One region of the Paenibacillus sp. J31R109 genome, then DNA from elsewhere that is predicted to be linked to it. Evidence: predicted binding sites of a transcription regulator. Region 1 holds the regulator's gene; the other holds the start of a gene.
The links. The regulator CtsR, encoded in region 1, represses protease genes until heat stress. The targets are predictions, from matches to a motif close to ATGGTCAATAAAGGTCAAACA.

Region 1 (14,758 bases):
ACCGTTAAGCCTTCCAGCGTCGATGGTACTTGAACCGCAGGGTTCTGGGAGAGTAGAACGTTGCCAAGCAATGAAAGAGTCTTACTTAGAGAAATCTAGGTAAGACTCTTTTTTGCGTTCCATCGGTGACGGTAGATCCCGATGAAACCGAAATAGCTGTAGAAACTACAGTAAATATCATCGATTTGCCCGAAAAAAATGAATTAGATGGAAAACCTACAGCTAAAAATAGCTGAACTCTTGATTTTTGACTCCAACATCGAAATTAGCTGTACAAAATCCATTTATATCGCCCAATGAGGCAAATACAGCTGAATTTACTGTACATAATCCATCTATTTCAATCAATGGAATCAATGAGTACATTTAGACCCCGAGGTTCCACAAATGAAGTAGCGGGATATGTGATACAAAGTAGAATGTTGGTAAATCGAGCGGCAGTAAAAGCTTTTATTTAAATAACTTTCGAATAAATACCTAGGTAAGGTCAACAATAGTAAGGTTCACATAAGGCTATCGGATACGTAGTGGGAGACAATTTAGGAGCAGTACTTGTCAAAAAGAAAGGAAATGATTATAATTTAGTTAAGGTCAAAGAAAGTCAAAGTCAATTTACTTCTAGAAATCTGGGAGGCCGAATTGATGCGCAATGTATCAGAAATTATTGAACAGTATTTAAAGCATGTCCTGCAACAAAGTTCGGAAGGAGCAATCGAAATTCAACGGAACGATTTGGCAGACCAGTTTCAATGCGTACCTTCTCAAATCAATTATGTCATCAGTACAAGGTTTACCTTGGAAAAGGGCTATGTCGTAGAGAGTAAACGTGGAGGCGGCGGCTATATTCGGATTCAGAAAATCGAGCTCAAGAGTCATGGATCTATTCTAGATCACATCTTCCGTACGATTCATACCCACATTGATCAAGTCACCTCAGAGGGGCTCATTTATCAATTGCAAGAGGGGCATTATATTTCCACCAGAGAAGCTAACCTGATTCGGGCAGCGATATCCAGAGATGTATTGACCTTTAAACTCCCGCTGCGCGATGAAATTCGGGCTAAGATTCTCAAAGCAATGCTGATATCCTTGCTTAGCAGATAAGGAGGCAGATGGAATGGTTTGTCAGGAATGCGGGAAACGACCGGCGACTCTTCACTTCACGAAGATTGTGAATGGAGACAAGAACGAGTTCCACATTTGTGAGAATTGCGCCCGCGAGAAGGGCGAGATGATTCCAGGAACATCGAACGGCTTTTCGATTCACAATTTACTATCAGGCTTACTTGATTTTGAACCACTGTCCGCGGCAAAGTCTCAGGCTATCCGCTGTGATAACTGCGGTCTTACGTACTCGCAATTCAGTAAATTAGGTCGGTTTGGTTGTGGGTCCTGTTATCAGAGTTTTTCGGTTAAACTAGATCCTCTTTTCAAGCGAGTGCATGGAAATATCGTGCATGTTGGGAAAGTTCCCAAGCGAAGTGGCGGTATTATTCAAAGCAAGCGTGAAATCGATCTTTTGAAGAAAGATATGATGACCTGTATCGAAAGCGAAGAATTCGAGCAGGCTGCCCAGATACGTGACCAAATTCGTGAGATTGAGAAGAAAATTGCGGGTATGTAAGTTTGTAAGGGAGTGTGAATCCAGTGACATTACAGCGGTTTACAGGAGATGCTTTGAGCGAATGGATGAAGGGTGAAGGGCCAGAGTCGGATATTGTCATAAGCAGTCGGATCCGTATTGCTCGTAACCTAAGAGATTATCCATATCCCATGCTCGCAACCAATCAACAATCCCAAGAAGTGCTGGAACAGTTATCTGGTGTTCTTGAGAATGAAGAGTTGGAGACGATAAGCAACTTCTCGCTCATTCCATTAGCAGAGTTGAATGAGCTCGAGCGAATGGTGCTAGTGGAGAAACATTTAATTAGTCCTAATTTAGCTAATGAATCCAGAAATGGTGCCGTTATTTTAAGCGATAATGAGTCGATTAGTATTATGATCAATGAAGAAGACCATCTTCGCATACAATGTTTATGTCCTGGCTTCCAGATTAAAGAGGTTTGGGATCTGGCGAATCAGATTGACGATATTTTTGAAACACACATGGATTATGGATACGATGAAAAAAGAGGCTATCTAACAAGCTGCCCAACAAATGTCGGCACGGGGATTCGAGCTTCGGTCATGATGCATCTGCCTGCTCTAGTACTAAGTCAGCAAATTAATCGTATTTTATCCGCAGTTACACAAGTTGGGTTGACGGTTAGAGGATTATATGGGGAAGGCAGCGAAGCATTAGGTAATCTATTCCAAATCTCTAATCAAATTACGTTAGGTCAATCGGAAGAAGAGATCATTGATAATTTATATAGTGTAGCGAGGCAAATTATAGAGCATGAACGCGCCGCGAGACATAAGCTATTGCAAGAGTCTAGAATGCGGATTATTGATCGTGTTAATCGGTCCCTTGGTATTCTATCCTATGCAGGGATTATTGACTCTAAGGAAGCGGCTCAACGGTTGTCAGATGTAAGGCTGGGGATTGACCTCGGCATCATCAACAATGTATCCTCCAATGTGCTCAATGAATTGTTAGTTATGACGCAGCCTGGGTTCCTTCAGCAATATGCAGGTGAGAAGCTGAATGCGGATGAAAGGGATATGCGACGGGCGGAACTGATTCGCGAGAAATTCGGCAGGGTATAAAGTAAGATAAGAATCATCCTTTAGGAAATCTATAGATATACTACTTTTGGAGGTGTTCGCTATGATGTTTGGCAGATTTACGGAACGTGCGCAGAAGGTGCTTTCTCTTGCTCAAGAGGAAGCTGTTCGATTAGGACATAACAATATTGGAACAGAGCACATTTTACTTGGACTTATTCGTGAAGGTGAAGGCATTGCTGCTAAAGCACTCGTTGCGCTCGGCCTTGGTCTTGAGAAAATTCAAGATGAAGTCGAATCTCTAATTGGCAGAGGGCAAGAGCAACCGACTAACATCGCGTATACGCCTAGAGCTAAGAAAGTGATCGAACTTTCGATGGATGAAGCGAGAAAATTAGGTCACACGTATGTGGGGACTGAACATATTTTGCTTGGACTTATCCGTGAGGGTGAGGGCGTAGCTGCAAGAGTGCTTAACAATCTTGGAGTTTCCTTAAATAAAGCGCGTCAGCAAGTTCTTCAATTGCTGGGCAGCAGCGAAACGGTGTCGCCTAGCCATGGTACGAATCCGAATGTGAACACGCCTACATTAGACGGGTTAGCAAGAGATTTGACCGCCTACGCCAAAGAGGGTCATTTGGATCCTGTTATTGGGCGTAGCAAAGAAATTGAGCGTGTCATTCAGGTTCTGAGCCGCAGAACGAAGAACAATCCAGTTCTAATTGGTGAACCAGGGGTTGGTAAAACGGCGATTGCCGAAGGCTTAGCTCAAAAAATCATTAACAATGAAATTCCGGAAACGTTGAAAGATAAACGTGTTATGACGTTGGATATGGGCTCTGTTGTAGCTGGAACGAAGTATCGCGGTGAATTCGAGGATCGCCTCAAAAAAATCATGGACGAAATTCGACAAGCCGGAAATATCGTATTGTTCATTGATGAGCTTCATACGTTGATTGGTGCTGGGGGAGCGGAAGGTGCGATTGATGCCTCCAACATCCTTAAGCCGGCTCTTGCCAGAGGCGAGCTGCAATGTATCGGTGCTACAACACTCGATGAGTACCGCAAATATATTGAGAAAGATGCTGCCCTAGAGCGTCGTTTCCAACCGATTACAGTAGACCAACCATCACCTGAAGAGGCTGTTCAAATTTTGTATGGTTTGCGTGACCGTTATGAAGCACATCACCGTGTGAAAATTACGGATGCTGCGATTCAAGAAGCTGTAAAGCTATCTGATCGTTATATCACAGATCGTTTCTTGCCGGATAAAGCGATCGACTTGATCGATGAAGCGAGTTCTAAGGTGAGATTGCGTTCGTACACAACGCCACCATCATTGAAGCAGCTTGAAAGCAAGCTGGAGAATATCCGTAAAGAGAAGGACGCTGCGGTACAGAGCCAAGAGTTCGAGAAAGCAGCAGGACTTCGTGATACGGAACAAAAGCTTCGCGAAGAACTAGACTCCACGAAGAACGAGTGGAAAGAGAAGCAAGGCCGTCTGGACACGGAAGTGACGCCAGATGATATCGCGCAAATCGTAGCGAGCTGGACGGGAATCCCGGTTAGCAAACTTGCGGAAGAAGAAACGGATCGCTTGCTCAAGATGGAAGATATCCTTCATGAGCGTGTCATTGGACAAGAAGAAGCCGTTAAAGCTGTAAGCCGAGCGATTCGCCGCGCAAGAGCTGGTTTGAAAGATCCGAAGCGTCCGATGGGCTCCTTTATTTTCTTAGGACCAACTGGGGTAGGTAAAACCGAGCTTGCACGTGCGCTAGCAGAATCCCTCTTCGGAGATGACAACGCCGTTGTTCGGATTGATATGTCCGAGTATATGGAGAAGCATTCAACTTCCCGTTTAGTAGGGGCGCCTCCAGGATATGTAGGGTATGAAGAAGGTGGCCAACTGACGGAGAAAGTTCGCCGCAAACCTTATTCAGTCGTCTTGCTCGATGAAATCGAGAAAGCACATCCTGAAGTATTTAATATCTTGCTGCAAGTGCTAGAAGATGGTCGTCTAACGGATTCCAAGGGTCGTACCGTTGATTTCCGCAACACACTCATTATTATGACTTCCAACGTCGGCGCGGACATGATCAAGAAAAATTCTTCACTGGGCTTCACTGCTGCGCTGGATGCTGGTAAAGACTATAGCAACATGAAAGACAAAGTGATGGGCGAGTTGAAGAAAAGCTTCCGTCCTGAGTTCCTTAACCGGATCGATGAAATCATCGTATTCCACTCTTTGGACGAAGCACATATTGCACAAATCGTTAGCCTAATGGCTGATGATCTGCGCAAGCGTCTAAAAGAGCAAGAAGTTGATTTCTTGTTAACGGACAAGGCGAAAATGTTCCTGGCTAAGGAAGGATTTGATCCAACCTATGGTGCACGTCCATTGCGCAGAGCGATTCAGAAACATATTGAAGATCGCTTATCGGAAGAATTGCTCAGAGGCAATATCGCCAAAGGCGATTCACTGACCATTGATGAGAATGAAGGCGAACTGGTTGTCCTGAAGGGCGAAGGCGTCTCATTAACGAAATAAAAGTAAGTGAAGAAGCATTTCACTTCATCCGATGAGGGTGGAGTGAGATGCTTTTTTAAATTAAGGGAAATATATGACGAATCCTGTCCACGAAAGATGGAGTAGCTGTTTATTTTGTTTCTTTCGGCACTTTCATGAGAAACGTAAAAATGGTAAACTTTATTGGTAAGGATAGCCAAAAAGGATATCCCCATAGTAAGGAGCAATTTCTTCAATGAGTAAACAAAAAACCAAATTTAGCTGTCAAGAATGTGGCTATGATTCACCGAAATGGATGGGCAAATGCCCAGGGTGTCAGTCTTGGAATACGATGGTGGAAGAAATTGAAACTGTCGTTCGTACGCAGGGTATGACATCTTCGATCCCCAAAACGAAAGAAAAAGCGATCCCCATCATACATATAGAAAGCAGCTCTGAACCAAGAGTTGTTACAAGCAACAAAGAACTAAATCGTGTCCTAGGCGGAGGCATTGTCCCTGGGTCACTTATCCTCGTTGGTGGAGATCCGGGTATCGGAAAATCAACCTTGCTTCTACAAACGTCCTTCGAACTCACACAAGCCCAGCAAAAAGTCCTTTATATATCAGGAGAAGAATCGATTAAGCAGACGAAGCTCCGCGCAGATCGTTTAAATGCCACCTCTCCGCTGCTATATGTATTATGTGAGACGAATCTCGAGCTTATCGAGGAAGCTATACAAGAAACGAACCCCGATTTTCTGGTGATCGATTCGATTCAAACCGTGTTCCACCCAGCAATCACTTCGGCACCTGGAACCGTATCACAGGTTCGAGAATGCACAGGCCATTTTATGAGAATAGCTAAGGGTAAGGGAATTGCAACGGTCCTAGTCGGGCATGTGACGAAGGAAGGGGCAATAGCAGGGCCTAGAATGCTGGAGCATATGGTCGATTGTGTGCTCTACTTTGAAGGGGAGCGGCATCATTCTTATCGTGTGTTAAGAGCGGTGAAGAACCGTTTTGGCTCAACAAATGAAATCGGTATCTTTGAAATGCAAGAGGTTGGTCTCGTAGAGGTCAACAATCCATCTGAGCTGTTTCTTTCGGAAAGACCGCTTGGTGTAGCAGGTTCTGCTGTTGTAGCTAGTATGGAAGGGACACGTCCCGTCTTGGTGGAAATTCAAGCACTCGTCTCTTCGACAAATTTCCCTTCTCCTAGGAGGATGGCGACAGGTGTTGACCATAACCGCCTCTCGCTAATTATCGCCGTTTTAGAGAAGCGAATGGGCATGTTTTTGCAAAATCAAGATGCTTATCTCAACGTGGCAGGCGGAATCAAACTAGATGAACCAGCCGTGGACTTGGCAATTGCCATTAGTATCGCATCTAGTTTCCGAGATCAATCGACGCAGCCTTTTGATGTTGTGTTCGGAGAAATCGGCTTAACTGGAGAGGTCCGCGGTGTATCTCGGATTGATCAACGTGTGAAGGAAGCAGAGAAGCTTGGTTTCCGCAGAGTGATTATGCCTGAGAAAAGTTTGAAGGGGTGGACACATCCGAAAGGGATGGAGATTATTGGGGTAAACACGGTGGCAGAGGCGTTGAAAGCAGCACTAGGTTAACGTGAGTTCTGCAAGCTATAAGCCTTCAGGAGGAAAAAGATGAGTAAAGAAGAGACGAAACGAGATGTGATGAGCCAATTGCTCCAATTGGTAGCACCTGGTACGCCATTTCGTGATGGATTGGAGAATGTCTTACGCGCCAAAACGGGTGGACTGATCGTTGTAGGCTTCAGTTCAGAGGTAACTGAAATTGTGGATGGCGGGTTCTCCATCAATTGCGATTTTTCACCTAACTATTTATATGAGCTTGCCAAAATGGACGGTGCGATTATCCTTAGCGAGGACATCAAGCGAATCCTATATGCGAACACACAGCTAATCCCGGATTCATCGATTTCTTCTTCGGAAACGGGGATTAGACATCGAACCGCGGAACGTGTGGCGAAGCAGACGAATAAATTGGTCGTTTCCATTTCCCAAAGACGGAATGTCATTACGCTGTATCAAGGTAATTTAAGATATGCACTGAAAGATATTGGTGTTATCCTGACTAAAGCAAATCAAGCGATCCAGACGTTGGAGAGATACAAGGTTGTTCTAGATCAATCCTTAACGAACCTGAGTGCATCCGAATTTGAAGAGTTAGTTACCCTTCATGATATTACAAATGTCATTGCCAGATTCGAGATGGTATTACGTATTAAAGCGGAAATTAATCGTTATATTAACGAACTTGGCAACGAAGGACGCCTAATTAGTATGCAATTAGAAGAACTTGTTGGGAATGCGGAACTTGAAGCGCGTTTGCTCGTAAAAGATTATGTAAGAGAATTATCAGAGGAAAGAGTCAAGGAGATGCAGGCTGGTTTGAAGCGCCTGTCTTCTGACGAGCTGCTCGAGCCCCAGCAAATCATTCGATTGCTTGGGTATTCTCATACCAATTCGATTGCAGAAGAGCCGGTTTCCCCACGTGGTTTCCGCATTTTAGGCAAAATTCCGCGGTTACCTTCGATCATTATTGGTAATCTAGTGGAGAAGTTTGGCTACTTGCCACACATGATGATGGCGACGATCGAGGAATTGGATGAAGTTGACGGAATCGGAGAAGTGAGAGCCCGCGCCATAAAGGAAGGTCTCAAAAGAATTCAGGAACAAGTGTTCATTGACAGACATATTTAAAGTGGATACAATCATAAAGTATCATTGTTGAGGTTTCATGAAGTCAAGTTTAGGGTATAGTAAATCCAGAGGTGGACAAAAACATATGTTAACGAAATCAATTCCCAGTCTCTTTACAGTAGGGAACTTATTCCTAGGCGTACTATCGATTATCCTAGCCTTCAGTGGAGAACACGGCATCGCTGCTGTGCTTGTCATTGTCGCTATGCTATTGGATGGACTCGATGGACGTGTCGCGAGAGCGTTGAACGCTCAAAGTGAGTTCGGTAAAGAATTAGACTCCTTATCCGATGTTATTTCTTTCGGTGTCGCTCCTGCTTTTATCATGTACGTAGTTGCGTTTAACGACCCTACCGTCATTAGTCCAGCTTTTGCATGGATTGTTACAGCGATCTTCCCGATCTGTGGAGCGCTGCGGTTAGCCAGATTCAATGTTGTTGCCGGTACGCCAGGCTATTTCATCGGTTTACCGATTCCAGCCGCAGGCGGTGTTCTTTGTACATTAGCTCTATTCGTGAACGATATTAACGTTTATGTACTTCTTGTAAGTACAATTCTATTGTCATACTTAATGGTCAGCACAGTGAAATATCCAAACTTCAAAAAAGCGGGTATTCCCAAAGCAGCGATTTGGATCACTCCGATTATCGTTGCAGCAGCAATCTTGATTGCGATCAAATGGCCAGAATCCATTTCCAAAATGATTTTCGTACCGCTTCTGATGTACGCTCTTTACGGCCTAAAAAAAAACGTTGATGGATACTTCATCCGTCTCCGTAATCTTCGCAGAAAAAACAAAAGACGCGGCGTAGACGACAACAATTCAGTGAAATCTGACGTGTAAGCTCGGTGTTCGAAAATAAAAAGCATTTATTTTCCCCTGAACCTTCAGGAAGAAAATAAATGCTTTTTTGTTTTGATCATCATGACATGTTGAATAGGCCCAGTGTTGTGCATTTTTTTGATTCGTTTTCAACGACTTGCTCCAAATTAATATCAAGAATGTTGCTAAGCGCAGACATGTAGAAGAGATTCCTGCCTAGCTCGCTACTTACGACCTCAATGCATTGCTCACATAAGTGACCAGATACGTGGGTGCGAAGAACATCCTTAGCCTCATCCAAAGTCATCTCTGGATGATACTCTTGCTTAGCTGCATGAACCTGAATACATCCACATTCGGTAATGGATTTCACCACGGAACGGTTGGCAGCTGCGCCTGACTGTTGAAATTTGGATAAGACATCAAGCAGACTACGGTGACGGAGTAACAATTCGGATACTTGATCTTGGAACTGCTTTAAAGTCAAGGAGCTCATTCCATCCACCTCTGGTTGGTTGGTAACTTCCATTTCATTATAATGGATGCCCTCTAATATTTCAATTTTCCGACTAAAGAAGTGATTAACGTTGCATAAATTGGAACATAATTGTAATAAGGCTCAAAAAAAGTTGATGCAGGAGGTGAATCTGTGATGAAGAAGTGGGTACAAATCATTTTGGCGATCATGGGTGGCAGTTTAGGTTATAGGTGGAGCGATGCGTTCCTTTCTACTACGGATGTCGTAAGTTCAGCAGGACAAGTATTTTGGATTAATAGTTTATGTGCAGTAGGGATGTTTCTGATTTCCGCGTGGGTAGCTAATATCGGTATAAATTTACTGATGAGAGGAGAACGCAATGTCACGGATATTCCCGTGTCCGATTTGCTTTCCGGTACCCTTGGTCTTGTGATTGGATTGCTTGTTTCAGTTATGCTTTTCCCTGTGCTAGAGCAAGCCAAATGGGCAGGGCCATTCTTGCCATTCCTCGTTTCAGCTGTATTGGGTGTTATGGGCTTCCGTATCGGCTACAGCAAGCGGGAAGAGCTCGTGCAGGCTATTGCGAAGAGTCGCTCTGGAGGGCCTGAGAAGCAGACACATCGCCCCTACGAAGAGCACAAGATTTTGGATACGAGTGTCATCATCGATGGCCGGATCGCCGACATTTGCAAGACGGGCTTTATCGAGGGGACCCTAGTGATTCCTGAGTTCGTCTTGGAAGAGCTGCAGCATATTGCAGACTCATCAGATTTACTGAAGCGAAACCGTGGTCGTCGCGGGTTGGACATTTTGAACAAAATTCAAAAAGAACTTGAAGTGAAAGTCCTCATCTATGAAGGGGATTTCGAAGAAATTGCTGAAGTGGACAGCAAGTTGGTGCGCTTAGCGAAAGTGCTTCAAGGGAAAGTGATTACGAACGATTTTAACCTGAATAAAGTGTGCGAACTACAAGGTGTATCGGTGCTCAATATCAACGATCTTGCGAATGCGGTGAAGCCAGTTGTCTTACCGGGAGAAGAAATTATTGTTCAAGTCATTAAAGACGGCAAGGAACATGGACAAGGTGTAGCGTATCTGGATGATGGAACAATGATCGTTGTTGAAGGTGGGCGTGATTTCATCGGGATGACGCTGGAAGTCATGGTAACGAGCGTGCTGCAGACTTCAGCGGGTCGAATGATTTTTGCGAAACCAAAACTATTGGAAAAAGCACAGTAAAACCAGTATGATAAGGAGATGTAACATAGCTCTTTCAAGTTAACTTGGGCCTATGATTACGAAGAAAGCTTTCGCTCGGAAAGCGCCAAGTTGGAGGACTTATGGGGAAGCTAGGAGTTATTATCGTTGCAGCGGGCAAGGGTTCGCGCATGGGTACAGCAGAAAGCAAACAATACCTGCAACTGGGACAGAAGCCAATTCTGGTACATACCTTGCAATTATTTCAAAACATACATGAAGTGGATGAAATTATTCTCGTTGTTGGTGCAGATGATGTGAGTCGCTGCAACGGCTATGTCATGAGCTATGCACTTACGAAAGTAACGTGTGTGCTAGCAGGAGGCGCGGAGCGTCAAGATTCCGTTAGACGAGGTCTCCATGCCTTGCAAGAGGACACAGAATGGGTGCTTGTTCATGACGGTGTTCGCCCTTTCGTAAAGAAAGAACATATGTTCGAGTGCCTGAAAAAAGCACAGGACGTAGGGGCAGCTGTCTTAGCCGTCCCTGTGAAGGATACAATTAAGGTTGTGGATGCAGCGGATAAGCGCATTCAATCGACACCGGATAGACGAAGCTTGTGGGCGATCCAAACGCCGCAGGCTTTTCGTCTTTCACTCCTTCAGGAAGCACATGAGCAAGCACAGCTGGATAAGTTCATGGGTACAGATGATGCGAGTTTAGTGGAGCGTTTAGGCGCTGCCGTGCATGTGGTAGAAGGGGACTACTATAATATTAAGATAACGACACCTGAAGATTTACCATGGGCAGAATGGATTTTACATAACGTAAGGGGAGAGGAACAGATATGATACGTGTAGGGAATGGATTTGATGTTCATCAGTTGGTAGAGGGGCGTAAATGCATCATTGGAGGCGTAACGATTCCTTATGAAAAAGGGTTACTGGGGCACTCCGATGCAGATGTGCTGCTGCACGCGATTAGTGACGCGATTTTGGGCGCACTAGGTCTCGGCGATATCGGGAAGCATTTCCCGGATACAGCGGCCGAGTACAAAGATGCGGATAGCTTAGTTTTGTTGAAACGCGTATGGCAATTGGCGAAAGAGAAAGGCTATAAATTGGGGAACGCAGATTCTACGATTATCGCTCAGAAACCGAAGATGCTGCCTTACATCCCGCAAATGGCTGAAATTATCGCAGCGGCGCTAGAAGCTGAGATCGACCAAGTCAACGTCAAAGCGACGACGACAGAATGGCTTGGATTTACGGGCCGTGGTGAGGGAATTGCCGCACAATCGGTTGTTTGTTTAATTCGTGATGTGATAAAATAACAGGTATTCATGCATGGAAGAAGAAAAGGGGATACTACAATGAGTCAGCCTTTACGCGTGCGTTATGCACCTAGTCCGACTGGACATTTACATATTGGCGGTGCCCGTACGGCGCTGTTTGATTATCTATTAGCTCGTAAGACAGGTGGCGCCTTTGTTGTGCGCTTTGAGGATACAGATCAAACCCGTCATAAGGAGTCTGGCATCCAAGACCAGTTGAATGGTTTGAGATGGCTTGGTCTAGAGTGGGATGAGAGCTTAGATATCGGCGGCCCTTACGGTCCTTACCGTCAAATGGAGAGACTAGATATTTACAAAACTTATCAAGATAAGTTGTTGGCAAGCGGTCACGCCTACGGCTGCTATTGCTCGGAATCGGATCTGGAGCAAGAGCGTGCTGAGCAAGAAGCAAGTGGTGAAATGGGCGGATACTCTGGCAAATGTCGTCATCTGACGGCTGAGCAAATCGCAGCGTATCAAGCGGAAGGCCGTGTGCCTTCAACGCGTTTCCGTGTGCCAGCGGATCGTATTATTGCCATTGAAGATAAGGTTCGCGAGCATGTGGAATTCGATTCCAATGGCATTGGCGATTTTATCATTGCGCGTCCAGATGGGATCCCAACTTATAATTTTGCTGTTATCGTAGACGATCATTTGATGAAAATCGATTTGGTTATTCGCGGGGAAGAGCATCTCTCCAATACACCTCGACAAATCTTAATGTACGAAGCACTGGATATGCCTATTCCCGATTTCGCGCATTTGTCTTTGATTTTGAATACAGATCGTAAAAAGATGAGCAAACGGGATGAGTCGATCATCCAGTTTATCGAACAGTACAAAGAGCTGGGCTACTTGCCTGAAGCTGTACTGAACTTTATTGCGTTGCTGGGGTGGTCACCTGGCGGGGAAGAAGAGATGTTCACGAAGGAAGAATTGATCGCACAATTTGATCTGGATCGTGTATCTAAGAGTCCGGCTGTGTTTGATATGGATAAACTGAACTGGATGAATAATGCTTATTTGAAAAAGGCACCGCTGTCCCGCATCGTAGACCTTTGTCTGCCTCATTTGCGTAAAGCTGGCTACCTTCAACAAGGCGACTTGGACGCGACTACTGGGGCATGGGTAGAGGCGTTGGTTGGCCTCAATCAAGAAAGAATGCGTTACGCGGCGGAAATTGTGGATTTGTCCGCGATCTTCTTCAAGGAAGAGCTGATTATTGATGAGGAAGCTGCTGCTGTGTTGAAAGAAGAGCATGTCCCTGTTGTGCTGACGAGCTTCTTAGCTCAAGTCGAGCAAGCAGAAGTTTTCACTGTTGAAGCGATGCCAGCACTGCTTAAGGCGGTACAGAAAGAAACAGGCTTCAAAGGGAAGCAACTGTTCATGTCTGTGCGTTCCGCGTTGACAGGTCAAGTCCATGGACCGGATTTGAATGTGTCTCTTTTCCTTCTTGGAAAAGAAAAAGTCGTTTCACGTCTACAGAGCTTATTGTAAAGCGGGTTTCTTTTCGCTATACTTAACTCAATGAAATACGAAATGCGATGAGCAGGAGAGTATGGTTAAGTGAGGATTTAGCAGAGAGGATAATCAAGGCCGTAAGGCTTTGGCTGTGAGTTATCCAATCCTTGTAATCAGAAATGCACCTGGGAGCAGCCGCGCCGAATACTCACCATGAGTAGGGTAGGTGCAGCCGGAACACCCACGTTACGGGATTTTGAGTTGGGAGACTTCCGAGTCACCAAGCAGAGTGGAACCGCGATAACCACGCCTCTGCAGCCTTAGGGCTGCAGGGGCTTTTTTTATTTTATCCCATTATTCTAGGCAAGTAGGTGAGCATATGTGGTCAACGATCAAATCTGATATATCCGCCGTATTCGATAACGACCCTGCCGCACGCAGTTGGTTTGAGGTTGTATTTACGTATTCGGGCCTTCATGCGATCTGGGCACATCGGATTGGGCATTGGTTTTACAAAAGAAGGATGTATACCCTGGCACGTATCGTTTCACAAATTAGCCGGTTCATGACAGGGATCGAAATTCATCCAGGAGCAACGATCGGCAAAAGGTTGTTTATTGATCATGGAATGGGTGTTGTTATCGGGGAAACCTGTGAGATCGGGGATGATGTCATCCTTTATCAAGGAGTTACTTTAGGGGGAACAGGGAAAGAAATAGGTAAGAGACACCCAACAATTGGCAATAATGTAGTTATTGGGTCTGGAGCCAAAGTTCTCGGATCCTTCCTTGTAGGTGAAAATGCACGTATTGGCCCTAATGCAGTTGTTATTCGCGAGGTTCCTTCCAATAGTACGGTTGTAACCGTTCCTGCCAAGATTGTGAAGCGGGACGGCGTCCGTGTGAATAGATTGGATCATGGTAATTTGCCCGATCCGATCGTCGATATTTTCCAAGAATTACAGAGTCAAATCAATGATTTGAAATACCAGCTTGAAGAAGAACGGAAGAAGAATGGAGAATTGAGGAGAACATGACACTCAAAGTATATAATACGTTAACTCGCAAGAAGGAAGAGTTTGTTCCCATTGAGCCTGGTAAAGTGAAGATGTACGTATGTGGTCCAACGGTCTATAACTACATTCATATTGGTAACGGCCGGCCTGTTATATTTTTCGACGTTGTTCGTCGTTATTTGGAGTCGCAGCAGTATGAAGTCACGTATATAACGAATTTTACAGATGTGGATGATAAAATGATTCGGAAAGCCGAGGAGATGGCGGTTTCCGTGCCAGAGCTTGCCGAAACGTTCATCGCGGCTTTCTTAGAAGATATCCAAGCCCTGGGTGTTCATGATGCTACGCTGAATCCGCGTGTAACGGAAAATATTCAAGAGATTATCGATTTCATTGCTGCGCTTGTGGAGAAAGATTTCGCGTATGAAGCGCGTGGCGATGTGTATTATAGAACGCAGAAATTCACGGATTACGGCAAGCTCTCTAAGCAAAATTTGGAAGAACTTCAGCACGGGATTCGTATTGAGGTGGATGA
Region 2 (14,758 bases), on a different contig from region 1:
TTCCAGGTTCACCAATCTAGAAGCTAATCGCATATCTATAAATGTTATCTCATTCGGTTTCAAGTACGGTGTCCCTATTGACGCTGATCTCATCTTTGATGTGCGTTTTTTGCCCAATCCTCATTATGTGGAGCAACTGCGACCACAAACGGGTCAAGATCCTGATGTCTACGACTATGTGATGAAGTGGTCGGAGACACAAGAATTTCTGACGAAGCTGCTGGATATGCTGAATTTCTTAATGCCTCAGTATAAAAAAGAAGGCAAGAGTCAGGTTGTTGTGGGTATTGGCTGCACAGGAGGCAAACATAGATCAGTTGCCATTACGGAATATCTAGGTAAAGTCATGGGGAACAGTGAAACTGAAACCGTGCGTCTAAGTCATCGCGATTCCGAGCGGGACCGTTTATAGACGGCTATGTGACCCCGTTAGAGAGTATAAGTTTCCGATTACGAAAACTGCTTTCTAACTGGCGATAAAACCTTCCTATTACAGCGGTCGCTCAGCTTTGAACGACTTCGATAGAGGTTTTCTCATTAAGAGGGTGAAAGAAGTATGGAGCTTGGTCAATTACAACGTAAGCCCCGAATAGTCGTTATTGGCGGTGGAACAGGGCTCTCGGTTATGCTGAGAGGACTGAAGGAAAAACCGGTTGATATCACTGCTATCGTGACCGTTGCAGACGATGGAGGAAGTTCGGGTATCTTGCGAAGCGAACTGCAGATGCCGCCTCCGGGAGATATTCGAAATGTGTTAACATCACTAGCGGATGTCGAGCCTTTATTGTCTTTGATGTTGCAGTATCGATTTCAGAATGGTACAGGTTTAGCCGGACATAGTCTGGGAAATCTAATACTAGCGGCATTGACAGATATTACAGGTGATTTTGTTACCGCTGTGCAAGAAATGAATCGCGTATTTGCTGTTCGTGGAAGAGTCCTTCCGGCGTCGAATCAAGCGATCGTGTTGAAAGCCATTATGGAGGACGGGACTTTAGTCGTTGGGGAGTCCAAAATACCGAAGGCGAATGGACGAATCAAGAAAGTATTCATTGAGCCGGCGGGTGTAACGCCACTCACCGAAGCGATTCAAGCTATACGTGAGGCGGATGCCATCTTGTGCGGACCTGGCAGTTTATATACCAGTTTGCTGCCGAATCTGCTTGTTCCAGGGATAGCGCAGGAGATCGAGGCTTCGAATGCTGTGAAATTGTTCATATGTAATGTCATGACACAGCCTGGCGAAACCGATGATTATTCCGTGAGTGATCATCTGGATGCGATTTATGAACACTTAGGTCAGCATTTGTTCGATTATGTGATTGTGAATAATGGTGAGATTCCACCGCAGGTGCAAGCCAAATATGCGGAAAAAGGTTCAAAAGCGGTTCATTTAGATTTGGATGAAGTGACGAAAAGAGGATATCGAGTAATTGCCGATCGTTTGGTCTTATTCCGTACTTATCTTCGTCATGATGCAGAGAAATTGAGTGACCATATCTATCAGCTCGTCGAAAGCTGGCTGTTAAGGAAGAAGTGAGTCCCTTGTCCTTTGCGGCAACAACCAAAAAAGAATTAACTTTAATCAATGATTCGGAGCCGTGTTGTGAAAAAGCGGAACTGTCCGCACTCATTCGGATGAATGGGGCTGTACAGTTAACGAGTCAGCGTGTTGTCTTGGATGTATCTACGGAGAACGCAGCGATAGCTAGGCGGATTTACTCGCTGATCAAGAAGACGTATAATACACACACGGAGCTACTTGTGCGTAAGAAAATGCGTCTTAAGAAGAATAATGTGTACATTGTTAGGGTTCCTGGTCAAGTACAAGAGCTGCTCAGTGATTTAAAGATTGTCTCTGAGGGATTCATCTTTACGACGGGGATTAACAAAGACATTATTCGCGGCAATTGCTGCAAGCGTGCTTATCTTCGGGGAGCTTTCATGGCTGGCGGTTCTGTTAATAATCCGGAGGGATCTTCCTATCATTTGGAAATCGCTTCGATTTATGAAGAACACTGTAAAGCATTAACACAGCTTGCGAACAAGTTTGACTTGAACGCCCGTTTCATTGAACGCAAGAAAGGGTTCGTGCTGTACATCAAGGAAGGCGAGAAAATTATCGAATTTCTCAACATCATTGGGGCTCATCAGGCGCTGTTGCGATTCGAAGATGTCCGCATTATGAAGGATATGAGAAATTCCGTTAATCGCATCGTGAACTGCGAGACGGCGAACTTGAACAAAACGATCGGAGCCGCTGTTAGGCAAATCGAGAATATTCGGTTGTTGCAACGTGAGATTGGTCTAGATAGCTTGCCTGAGAAGTTGAGAGAGGTTGCGGAGATTAGACTTGCGCATCCTGACTTGAATTTGAAGGAAGTTGGTGACATGCTTTCGGGCAGTGTTAGTAAGTCAGGTGTGAATCATCGCCTGCGAAAAATAGACGAATTAGCCGAAAAACACCGAAATTCGTAGATAAGACGGGGCTGTACATCGCTTGTATAAGTTTTTCGCATTTTTTCTAGTGTACTTGAAGGAAAAATGCTATAATATTAAAACATAAGGTAAACGCTGTTATTAATAGTAATCCATATAAGCTCCACACTAGGGGGAATTAGTTCCATGTCCAGACGTCCAGTCGTTGTGAAGTTGAGAACAGGACTTCATGCCAGACCTGCGGCATTGTTTGTTCAAGAGGCGAATAAGTTTTCATCGGAGATCTTTGTTGAGAAAGATGAGAAGAAAGTGAATGCAAAGAGCATCATGGGAATTATGAGTCTTGCGATCAGCACAGGGACCGAAGTCTTCATAAGTGCAGAAGGTTCGGATGCAGAGCAGGCTGTAAACGCTTTAGTCACATTAGTCAGTAAGGAAGAGTTGGAAAACCAATAATTTCTTTAAAAGCCACCTTTCGAGGGGGCTTTTTTGCACTTTGTAGAAGCGATTGAGGAACATTCTAAAAGTGTCAAATTTGTTAACAAATGGTGGTAGGGAGAAACCTTTTTCATTCGGCTACGTCTAATAAGCGTGGTTGTGACGGATAAGGCTATTTGCATTTCTTAGCCGCCGCCTACCCTAAGCTTGAAAGAAGGAGCCGAAGTGAAATGAATGTAGTAAAGAAAGAAATGATTGCTCTACTTGCTGTACTCGTATTTCTAGTAAGCACACTTACAGCACCGGCTGCGCACGCAGTATCAACAAGCTCGTCCTTTATTTTACTTTATATCGATAAAGCAGAAGCATTTGTGAATCAGGAACAGATTCATCTAGAGTCGCCATCAACGATTATTGATGGAAGTACCTTTGTTCCGGCCAAATTCTTGGGTGATACGTTAGGATTTAAAGTGGAATGGAACGAATTATCTCGTACGATTCAAATGACTCCGTCAGGCTATAACATTGTTCTAGATTCCGATCACAAGACGGTGACAACGAATGGGGTCGACATTCCATTTAATTCAGTGGCTGCGATTGTGAATGGCAAGTTGCTGGTGAAACTGACATGGTTAGCTGATTACATGGGTGCAAAGTACACGTATAACAATGAACTAAGACGTGTAGAAATCGTACATTTTAAAGCGCCTGAGGGCATCTACATCGATCAAGATAGCAATTCTCGCCCAGTAGCCAAGTTTGCGACTGCGAAGCCTACATACAGGCTTGGTGAGCCTGTTAAGTATTTGGATTTGAGTTATGATCCAGATGCAGAAGGTATCGTATCTTTCGATTGGACAGGGAAACAAGAAGCATTCTTTAAAGCTGGCCAATATCCAGTGACCCTAACCGTGAAGGATGGTCATGGACATGTAAGTAAATTGTTCAAAAGCTATGTAACTGTGGTGAATGAACCGTATTTATCTGAAGTAGAGTTCCCGATATACATGAAGCCGGTTGGCGGGTTCATCAAAACGAACTGGGCGACCATTTGGAATCATTTTAATGAATTGCCAATGCTTCCGAAGGACGTGAAAGAAGTACAAGGGCGTACGCTGCTTGTCAGCGACAGTCCGGAAGAATTCACATCCAGCGGTATTTTGTATCAAGATAATATCAATGGTAAAGCTCGTTTATACGCGGATCATATCAATGGTACGAAAAACAAGATGACAATGGCTATCTTCGCTACAAACAACACGGATAAACCGATTACGATCAAAACAACAAACAAAGGCGAAGTATATCCTTCTGTTTACGCGAACTTGATCGGTAGCGAAGCTTCGGTGGATTTCTTGCTTAACAATGTGTACACGGATGAAATGACGGTTCTGCCAGGGGCAAGCTATGTGTATGCGAAATTGCCTGAGTTCTATCCTGGGCAAGGTGTGAATCTGTTCTATGATGTGGAGACGAATGGCGAGCTTCAAATGTCCTTTATCGCAACGGATAAAATGCTGACGCCAACGACAGTAAAGGAGTTGCCTTTACTCGCCTTTAACGGGCATGTTCGCGGGACGTTCCCAGTTTCTGAGATTCAATGGAAAATTGACGCTTCCAGCTTTACGAAACCTTCCGTCTTAACGATCGGTGATAATAAAACAGATCCGTTCGTCAAAGGTTATGATGTGATGCGTAAGCAAGATGTGGAGAATGGCGGCAACTACGGTGTGGTCTATAAGATTCATGCGGATAAGCCGCGCAAAATGGCTGTGATGATCATGGCCAGAGGCGGTGTGTTCAAAGGGCCGTTCAAAATTAACGGTGAGATCATTCCTGTGCCTTACTCCGGTGTTATTACCGCGTTCGACGGCATGGAAGTGTTAGCGCGCACGACAGGGACGGAAGATGCACTCGATATTGAGTTTACACCTCCAGCAGGCTCGGCGTTCCCGATTGATTTAATTTTCTACCCATTGGAAGATTTGAAATAAGACAAACAAAAAACCAGCCGATCTTCAGCGCTCAGGAGCGTGAGGATCAAGCTGGTTTTTTTCATGTATAAAATTAGACGCGTTCGATGACTTTATCGATGAGTCCGTATTCGGCTGCTTCTTTAGCACTCATGAAGTTATCACGGTCTGTATCCTTCTCGATGCGCTCGAACGATTGTCCTGTACGCTCTGCAAGGATCGTGTTCAGGTTGTCTCTCATTTTCAAAATGCGCTTCGCGCGAATTTCGATATCAGAGGCTTGGCCTTCAGCGCCGCCTAGCGGTTGGTGAATCATGACTTCGCTGTTCGGAAGCGCGTAACGCTTGCCTTTGGCACCAGCTGTGAGCAAGAATGCGCCCATGGAAGCTGCCATACCAACGCAGATCGTGGATACGTCTGGTTTGATGAACTGCATCGTGTCGAAGATCGCCATACCAGCTGTGATGGAGCCGCCTGGGCTGTTAATGTAAAGCGAGATATCTTTATCAGGATCTTGTGCGGCCAAGAAGAGCAACTGAGCAATGATGGAATTCGCCACAACATCGTTGACACCCGTGCCTAAGAATATAATGCGGTCCTTCAGCAAGCGAGAGTAGATGTCATATCCTCTTTCACCGCGCGCGTCCTGTTCGACGACCATAGGAATAAAACTCATGAGAATGACCTCCTTGGGGTTGGGTTACCTACTATTGGGTACATACTATTTACAGTATCTACAAGTATGATAACGAAAAAACCTCCGAAGGTCAAGAAAGGTCAAACTAAACATAAAAAAAATCAGCTAAGGGCTGATTTGGGGTACTGCCTATCTGATTATTACTGGACGCGCCCGAAAGGAATCGAACCTTTATCTCAGGCTTCGGAGGCCTACGTCATATCCATTGGACCACGGGCGCATAGTTTAGAAATAGTGAAGCAAGGGTTATTATAAGTCAGCTTTCTAGAAAAAGCAAGATGGTAAGCCCTTACAGACCCATTTGAAGAAAAATGTTTGAACAAATGTTGAATGTTGCGCAGGAAATGGTTATAATAAGAACTGTAATCGAGAAACAATATAAGAAATGCGCAAGGAACTTTTTTTTCACCCGGGTGGGACGCAAAATGTATACCCGGGACATAAAACGTCCAACAATGGATCAGGAGCGTTCAAAGTCGTCCTATGAGAGAGATTCTAGACATACAGAAACAGCTCATGCCTGATCTTATGGACATCATGAAGAAGCGGTACTCGATTCTGCAGCACATCTTGGTTTCCGGCGTCGTTGGAAGAAGGACCTTAGCGTCCTCACTCGACATGACGGAGCGCGTGCTCCGCGGTGAAGTTGATTTCTTGAAGGAGCTTGGGCTTCTGGAATTTGACGCAAGCGGTATGAAGATCAGCGAGTCTGGTCGTCAGTTGCTGGAGGATATGCAGCCGATCATTAAGATGGCTTTCGGTCTGACAGATTTGGAAGACAGTATTGCCAAGGCATTTAACCTGTCGAATGTGATTATCGTTCCAGGGGATTCCGACACGTCGGTATTTACGAAGAAGGAGCTTGGACGCGCTGGCGCGGCTGCCTTACGTAAATATATTGCCAAAGATGATATCATCGCGGTTACGGGTGGATCCACGATGGCGCAAATAGCCAATAACCTGGCACTTTCATCATCAATGAAAGGCAGCTTGTTCGTTCCTGCACGCGGTGGACTTGGTGAAAGCGTGGATATGCAAGCCAACACGATTGCTTCCATCATGGCTAAGAAAACTGGCGGGAAATACAGATTGCTGCATGTGCCCGATCATCTTGGAGAAGAAGCGTATCAATCGCTCATTCAGGATCCACAGATTCAGGAAGTTGTTGACGCAGTGCGCAGTTGTCGCATTGTTGTACATGGTATCGGAGATGCTATGGTCATGGCACGCCGCCGTAAGGTGGATGCAGGGACTACGAGTAGTCTGACAGCCGATGGGGCGCTTGCTGAGGCGCTTGGCTATTATTTTGACCGTCAAGGGAATGTGGTTCATAAGATGCCGACAGTCGGATTACGGCTTGAGGATCTGCATCGGGTGGAAGTGGTCATTGGTGTCGCTGGCGGGAAGAGCAAAGGTGAAGCCATTGCTTCTGTGCTCAGACATGGGCAGGAAGATGTACTAGTAACGGATGAAGCAGCGGCTTTGGAAATTATGAAGCATGTATGACGAAGAAGTTTGACATCATAACGTGTGCCCTTATCGGCTTACGTTTTGAAATATATAAAATGCATGTAAACCTAGGAGGAATTGACTATGACAACAAAAGTAGGTATTAACGGTTTCGGACGTATTGGTCGTAACGTATTCCGCGCAGCATTGAACAACCCAGATGTACAGATCGTAGCAGTAAACGATTTGACTGACGTTAAAACATTGGCTCACTTGCTTAAATATGACACTACTCACGGTAAACTAGACGCTACAGTTGAAGCTGGCGAAGGTGAATTGATCGTTAACGGTCGTTCCATCAAGGTTTTTGCTGAGCGTAACCCTGGGGATCTGCCATGGGGATCTGTAGGCGCTGAAATCGTAATCGAGTCCACTGGTATTTTCACAGCGAAAGAAAAAGCAGCTCTTCACTTGAACGGTGGAGCTAAAAAAGTTATCATCTCCGCTCCAGCGACTGATGAAGATATCACAATCGTACTTGGTGTTAACGAAGACAAATACGATCCAGCTGCACACACAATCATCTCCAACGCTTCTTGTACAACAAACTGTCTAGCTCCTTTCGCAAAAGTAATCAACGATCAATTCGGAATCGTAAAAGGTATGATGACAACTGTTCACTCTTACACAAACGATCAATCCGTTCTTGACGTTCCACATAAAGACCTTCGTCGTGCTCGTGCAGCAGCTGAGAACATCATTCCTTCCAGCACTGGTGCAGCTAAAGCAATCGGTCTAGTTCTTCCTGAGCTTAAAGGCAAATTGAACGGTATGGCTATGCGTGTTCCTACACCTAACGTATCCGTAACGGATTTGGTTGTTGAGCTTAAAGTTAACGTAACTGTTGACGAAGTAAACGCAGCTTTGAAAGCAGCTTCCGAAGGCCCTATGAAAGGCATTCTTAACTACACAGAAGATGCACTTGTATCCAGCGACTTCAATGGTGACCCAGCTTCTTCCACAATCGACGCTTTGTCCACAATGGTAGTTGGCGACAACATGTTGAAAGTAGTTTCCTGGTACGATAACGAGTGGGGTTACTCCAACCGCGTTGTTGACTTGGTAGCTTTCATCGCGAAAAAAGGTCTGTAATTTCATAATCATCACATAAAAAAACCACATGAAGGGGAGAAGCGATTCTCCTCTTTATGTGCGATTTACTATGTAAATGGATAGAAGCGGAAGAAAACCATACGTTCAGGAGGCTTTTACGATGAATAAGAAAAGTGTTCGCGATGTTGAAGTAGCTGGTAAAAGAGTATTTGTTCGCGTTGATTTCAACGTGCCTGTAGAAAACGGTCAAATCACTGACGATACCCGTATCAGAGAAACGCTTCCTACAATTAAATACTTAGTAGAGCAAGGCGCTAAAGTTATTCTTGCAGCGCATTTTGGTCGTCCAAATGGACAAGTGGTGGAAGAGCTTCGTTTAACACCAGTTGCTGCGAAATTGGCTGAGCTTCTTGGTCAAAACGTGATCAAAGCGGATCAATCCGTTGGTGAAATCGTAAAAGCACAAGTGGATGCGCTTGAAAATGGCGATGTTCTCCTGCTTGAAAACGTTCGTTTCAACGAAGGTGAAGAGAAGAATGATCCAGAGCTTGCAAAAGCTTTCGCTGATCTTGCTGATTTGTTCGTGAATGATGCATTCGGTGCTGCTCACCGTGCGCATGCTTCAACTTCAGGCATCGCAGCTTACATCCCAGCTGTTTCCGGTCTTTTGATGGAGAAAGAGCTTGATGTTCTTGGTAAAGCGTTGAACAACCCTGAGCGTCCTTTCACAGCGATCGTTGGTGGTTCCAAAGTAAAAGACAAAATCGCAGTTATTGAAAACCTTCTGAATATTGCAGACAACGTCTTGATCGGCGGAGGTCTGTCCTATACATTCTTGAAAGCTCAAGGCTACGAAATCGGTAAATCTCTTCTAGATAACTCCAAACTTGATCTTGCGCTTAGCTTTATTGCAAAAGCAAAAGAAAAAGGTGTTAACTTCTTGCTTCCTGTAGATATCGTTGTTACAGATAAATTCAGCGCAGATGCAAACACGCAAATCGTTGATATCGACAGCATTCCTGCTGATTGGGAAGGCATTGATATCGGGCCGAAAACACGTGCTCTTTACGCAGACGTTATCGCGAAATCCAAATTGGTTGTTTGGAACGGACCGATGGGCGTATTCGAAATCGAACCTTTCTCCCACGGTACACGTGCAGTAGCACAAGCGTGTGCAACATCTGAGGGTTACACAGTAATCGGTGGTGGAGATTCCGCTGCAGCAACTGAGAAATTCCACTTGGCTGAGCAAATGAACCATATGTCCACAGGCGGCGGCGCTTCCTTGGAGTTTATGGAAGGTAAAGCATTGCCAGGCGTAGTAGCACTTAACGATAAATAAAAATTATTTCCCCATAAAAAAGGAGCCTGACTCATGAGCAGAACACCGATTATCGCGGGTAACTGGAAAATGTTCAAAACCGTTTCCGAAGCAATCAGCTTCGTAAACGAAGTAAAAGGCAGCACGGTTGAAGGCGTAGAGGCAGTTATCTGCTCCCCTTTTACTAACCTACCTGCACTTGTCGAAGCTACAAAAGGTACAAACGTACACGTTGGCGCACAAAACCTTCACTTTGAAGATAACGGCGCGTTCACAGGTGAAATCAGCGGCGTGATGCTGAAAGATCTTGGCGTTGAATATGTCATCATCGGCCACTCCGAGCGTAGAGCTTACTTCGCAGAGTCCGACGAAATCGTGAACAAGAAAGTCGTTGCGGCTTTCAAACACGGCTTGAAACCAATTCTTTGCGTAGGCGAGAAATTGGAAGAGCGTGAAGCAGGTCAAACGAAAGACGTTTGTAAAGTACAAACAGAAGCAGCTTTCGCTGGTCTGAGTGCAGAGCAAGCCGCACAAGTCGTTATCGCATACGAGCCAATCTGGGCAATCGGTACAGGTAAATCTTCCACAGCGGAAGATGCACAAGACGTAATCGGTTATATCCGTACATTGGTGAGCGGTCTTTACGGATCAGCAGTTGCTGATGTTGTTCGTATCCAATACGGCGGCAGCGTAAAACCGAACAACATTGCTGAGTACATGGCACAGCCTGATATCGACGGCGCACTTGTAGGTGGAGCGAGCCTTGAGTCCGCTTCTTACATTCAACTCGTCCAGGGGGCGAAGTAACATGTCCAGACCGAAACCGGTAGCACTCATCATTCTCGATGGCTTCGGACTCCGCTCGGAAGAGCAGGGGAATGCGGTTGCTCATGCCAAAAAGCCGAACTACGACCGTTACTGGTCGACGTTTCCTCATACTACCCTCACTGCTTGCGGTGAGGCTGTAGGTTTGCCAGAAGGCCAGATGGGGAATTCTGAAGTAGGACACCTGAACATCGGCGCCGGCCGTACCGTGTATCAGGATCTGACGCGGATTTCGAAATCGATTCGTGATGGTGAATTTTACGATAATGAAACGATTCTAGGCGCAGTTCGTCATGCTAAAAATAACGCTAAGAAGCTTCACCTCTATGGTTTGCTTTCAGACGGCGGCGTGCACAGTCATATTCAGCATTTATTTGCACTGCTGGAATTGGCGAAGAAAGAACAGTTCGGTGAGGTCTACATCCACGCATTCCTGGATGGCCGCGACGTGGCTCCAGATTCTGCGAAGGGGTACATGGCGAGCTTGTTGAACAAAATTGAGGAAGTCGGCGTAGGCAAAATCGCGACCGTACAAGGCCGCTATTATGCGATGGATCGCGACAAACGCTGGGAGCGTACGGAGAAATCCTACCGCGCGATGGTGTATGGCGAAGGACCTACTTACACGGATCCGATGCAAGCGATTGTTGAATCCTACGAGAAATCTGTTTATGACGAGTTCGTTATGCCAACGGTTATCGTTGGTGACAACGGTAAGCCGGTAGGACTTGTAGAATCAGGTGATGCCGTCATTTTCTTCAACTTCCGTCCAGACCGTGCGATTCAGTTATCGCAAGTCTTCACGAATGAAGACTTCCGCGGCTTCGATCGCGGTCCTAAAGTGGCAAAGAACCTCTACTACGTGTGTCTGACGCTGTTCAGCGAGTCCGTAGATGGTTTCGTCGCGTACAAACCGAAGGATCTCGATAATACGCTGGGCGAGGTGTTGGCTCAGAACGGTCTGAAGCAGCTCCGTGCCGCAGAAACCGAGAAGTACCCGCACGTAACGTTCTTCTTCAGCGGCGGTCGTGATGCGGAACTGCCAGGTGAAACTCGCCTGTTGATTCCTTCACCGAAGGTTGCTACGTATGACTTGAAACCGGAAATGAGCGCTTACGAGTTAGCGGAAGCGGTTGTGAAGGAAGTTGAAGCTGATAAGCATGATGTTATCATCTTGAACTTTGCTAACCCAGACATGGTAGGTCACTCTGGTTTGCTTGAGCCAACGGTGAAAGCGATCGAGGCGACAGACGAGTGTCTCGGTAAAGTGGTTGAAGCGATCCTAGCCAAAGGTGGCGTTGTCTGCATCACAGCGGACCACGGCAACGCGGATGTAGTGACGAATGCAGACGGTTCACGCAACACAGCACATACAACGAATCCGGTGCCTTTTATTGTGACGGACAAATCTGTTACACTAAGAGATGGCGGTATTCTGGCAGATATTGCACCAACGATGCTAGATTTCTTGAAATTGAATCAACCACAGCAAATGACGGGTGCAACGATTCTAAACAAATAATTTATATTATTGAAGGAGTGTTTAATCACAATGACAATTATTTCTGATGTTTACGCACGCGAAGTATTGGATTCCCGCGGTAACCCAACAGTTGAAGTAGAAGTATACCTTGAGTCCGGCGCATTCGGCCGTGCTATCGTCCCTTCAGGCGCTTCCACAGGCGCATACGAGGCTGTTGAGCTTCGTGATGGTGACAAAGGTCGTTACCTTGGTAAAGGCGTTCTAAAAGCTGTTGAGAACGTAAATGAAATCATCGCTCCAGAAATCATTGGTCTAGACGCTCTTGATCAAGTTGGCATCGACAACAAAATGATCGAGCTTGATGGTACTCCTAACAAAGCTAAATTGGGAGCTAACGCAATTCTAGCAGTTTCCATGGCTGTTGCTCGTGCAGCTGCTGACGCTTTGGACGTGCCATTGTATGTTTACCTTGGTGGATTCAACGCGAAAACCCTTCCAGTACCAATGATGAACATCATCAACGGTGGAGCACACGCTGACAACAACGTTGACGTTCAAGAGTTTATGGTTCTTCCTGTAGGCGCTCCAACTTTCAAAGAAGCTCTTCGCATCGGCGCAGAGATTTTCCATAGCTTGAAATCCGTATTGAAAGAAAAAGGCCTTAACACAGCAGTTGGCGACGAAGGCGGTTTCGCTCCTAACTTCAAATCCAACGAAGAAGCAATCACGACAATCCTTACAGCGATCGAAAACGCTGGTTACAAACCAGGTGTTGACGTATTCTTGGGTATGGACGTTGCTTCCACAGAGTTCTTCAAAGACGGTAAATACCACCTTGAAGGCGAAGGCAAATCCTTCACATCCGCTGAGTGGGTTGACTTCTTGGCTGCTTGGGTTGATAAATACCCAATCATCACGGTTGAAGATGGTTGCTCCGAAGACGATTGGGAAGGTTGGAAATTGCTTACTGAGAAATTGGGTAACAAAATTCAACTCGTTGGTGATGACTTGTTCGTTACGAACACTGAGCGTCTATCCCGCGGTATCGAAGAAAACATCGGTAACTCCATCTTGGTTAAAGTTAACCAAATCGGTACGCTTACTGAGACTTTCGATGCAATCGAAATGGCTAAACGCGCTGGTTACACAGCAGTTATCTCCCACCGTTCCGGTGAGAGCGAAGACAGCACAATCGCTGATATCGCAGTTGCTACAAACGCTGGTCAAATCAAAACAGGTGCTCCGTCCCGTACGGACCGTGTAGCGAAATACAACCAACTTCTTCGTATCGAAGACGAGTTGTTCACTGTAGCTCAATATGCTGGTAAAAAAGCATTCTACAACTTGAGAAACTTCAAGTAATCAGATCCGTATGTAAATATAAGGCGGGCAGGTGGCTTACACCTGCCCGTTTTGGCGTATAATGGGAGTAGAAGTCGCTTAGGTAAGGGAGGAAGCTTGTTTATGAGCAACTGGGTTAAAACGATTCTGTTTCTAATAGGTTCCGCGGTGCTCACGCACTGGCTCCCTACTTCGTTTTTTCGAAACCTAGACACGATGGTGCATGAGTTTGGGCATGCGGTTGCTACCTTGGCCTTATCCGGTAAAGTCATGTATATCGAGTTATATAGCAATCATAGCGGTGTCACGTTATCCACGATGACAAAGTCATGGGCAATCATTCCCGTGTCGTTGGCAGGCTATATGACAGCCTCGATATTCGCTTGGTTTCTATTCTCGGCTTACGCAAAAGGAAAGCAACGGCTTGGCTTGCAGGTGACGGCTGCTGTCTCCATTCTATCCTTGGTGTTATTCGTGCGTAACGGGTTTGGTGTTATGTTTTTGGTTGGATTTATTGTTCTGACAGTTGTCGTGTTAGCGCTAACGCCAAAATGGCTGCGTGACTTCTACTACCTGCTGCTAGCCTTCTTATGCTTGGAGGAGTCGGTATTTGGACCGGCATCTTTAATTGTCTATGTGCTTCAAAACCAGCAAGCTGGCGATGCAAGTAATTTGGCCAATCACACGGGGATACCCGCCATCATATGGGCGATCGGTTTTACGTTATTTGCACTTTGGTGTGCCAAACGAGCAGTGAGTGCTTTCTTAGGGCGAAGTAAGAGAGCTAGAAGTGCAAGCAGGCCTGCTACGATGGGTTCCTTTCGCGATTAGCGCCAGAGGCATCGTTTAGGCGATTTGGTTGTATTTGTGGACGAACTATGTTAAAATACTCATGCTAGTTGTATAAGGCAAAGAATAGGCAATTGGGGTGCTAATATGTTAATCTTTATGAAAATTTTGTTAATCATAGCTTCGGTTGGATTAATCGCGATTGTCCTTTTACAAAAAGGGAAAAGCGCAGGCTTGTCCGGTGCCATTTCCGGTGGCGCAGAACACTTATTTGGTAAACAAAAAGCTCGTGGTTTGGAACTATTTTTGTCTCGTGCAACAATGGGGCTTGCTGCTGCATTCTTTATTCTTTCGATTGTCGTAGCCTACGTAGTGAAGAGCTAACACACATAAAACGATAACAGCAGGGGAACTATACTCCTGCTGTTTTTTCATTTATGTATAAGTGTTGGTGAAAGGATGAGTTCTCATTATTGAAGAACGGATTTATAAGTCAACAGAGCCATTCTACTGGAAGGGTCATGGCGAGAAGCAAGGAACTGGCGTTTTGATGATTCATGGCTTCACAGGGTCTCCTTCGGAGTTCAGAAGAATTGGCTACACCTTGAAGGACGAGGGTTATACGATTCAAGCGATCAGATTGCCAGGGCATGGCACTTCACCTGAGGATATGAGGAACACCGGATGGACGGATTGGTATGGGCATGTGCTGGAGAGTTACGATGAGCTTGCCGCTCGTTGTAAGCAAGTTGTCATCATGGGGCATTCCATGGGGGGGCTGCTCGCTTTGAAGTTAGCGGGAGAACGCGCTGCTGCGGGCATCATCTCATTGGCTGCACCGATTTTCTTTACGTCAAGGAAATCGGCGCTAGCAGGGGTTATGCAGTATG

Region 2: clpP (ATP-dependent Clp endopeptidase proteolytic subunit ClpP) is a predicted target of CtsR. The motif match lies at 5,614-5,634, and genes of this name have one in related genera.

Annotation. Positions count from the first base shown of each region.
Region 1 covers NZ_JCAUAR010000030.1:40-14,797, forward strand. Annotated here, with positions in the region: partial or broken rRNA gene rrf (5S ribosomal RNA) at 1-69, shown strand, start outside; gene AC58QT_RS33850 (CtsR family transcriptional regulator) at 643-1,104, shown strand; gene mcsA (protein-arginine kinase activator protein McsA) at 1,118-1,624, shown strand; gene mcsB (protein-arginine kinase McsB) at 1,648-2,709, shown strand; gene clpC (ATP-dependent protease ATP-binding subunit ClpC) at 2,771-5,215, shown strand; gene radA (DNA repair protein RadA) at 5,430-6,797, shown strand; gene disA (DNA integrity scanning diadenylate cyclase DisA) at 6,837-7,916, shown strand; gene pssA (CDP-diacylglycerol--serine O-phosphatidyltransferase) at 8,002-8,760, shown strand; gene AC58QT_RS33885 (nucleoside triphosphate pyrophosphohydrolase family protein) at 8,840-9,235, opposite strand; gene AC58QT_RS33890 (PIN/TRAM domain-containing protein) at 9,389-10,456, shown strand; gene ispD (2-C-methyl-D-erythritol 4-phosphate cytidylyltransferase) at 10,558-11,265, shown strand; gene ispF (2-C-methyl-D-erythritol 2,4-cyclodiphosphate synthase) at 11,262-11,747, shown strand; gene gltX (glutamate--tRNA ligase) at 11,787-13,244, shown strand; gene cysE (serine O-acetyltransferase) at 13,588-14,244, shown strand; gene cysS (cysteine--tRNA ligase) at 14,241-14,758, shown strand, end outside.
Region 2 covers NZ_JCAUAR010000017.1:24,342-39,099, forward strand. Annotated here, with positions in the region: gene rapZ (RNase adapter RapZ) at 1-412, shown strand, start outside; gene AC58QT_RS29020 (gluconeogenesis factor YvcK family protein) at 557-1,540, shown strand; gene whiA (DNA-binding protein WhiA) at 1,546-2,478, shown strand; gene AC58QT_RS29030 (HPr family phosphocarrier protein) at 2,626-2,895, shown strand; gene AC58QT_RS29035 (stalk domain-containing protein) at 3,108-4,871, shown strand; gene clpP (ATP-dependent Clp endopeptidase proteolytic subunit ClpP) at 4,945-5,526, opposite strand; tRNA gene AC58QT_RS29045 (tRNA-Arg) at 5,696-5,767, opposite strand; gene AC58QT_RS29050 (sugar-binding transcriptional regulator) at 6,031-7,053, shown strand; gene gap (type I glyceraldehyde-3-phosphate dehydrogenase) at 7,141-8,148, shown strand; gene AC58QT_RS29060 (phosphoglycerate kinase) at 8,270-9,451, shown strand; gene tpiA (triose-phosphate isomerase) at 9,485-10,237, shown strand; gene gpmI (2,3-bisphosphoglycerate-independent phosphoglycerate mutase) at 10,239-11,777, shown strand; gene eno (phosphopyruvate hydratase) at 11,808-13,100, shown strand; gene AC58QT_RS29080 (M50 family metallopeptidase) at 13,203-13,910, shown strand; gene secG (preprotein translocase subunit SecG) at 14,016-14,252, shown strand; gene AC58QT_RS29090 (alpha/beta hydrolase) at 14,353-14,758, shown strand, end outside.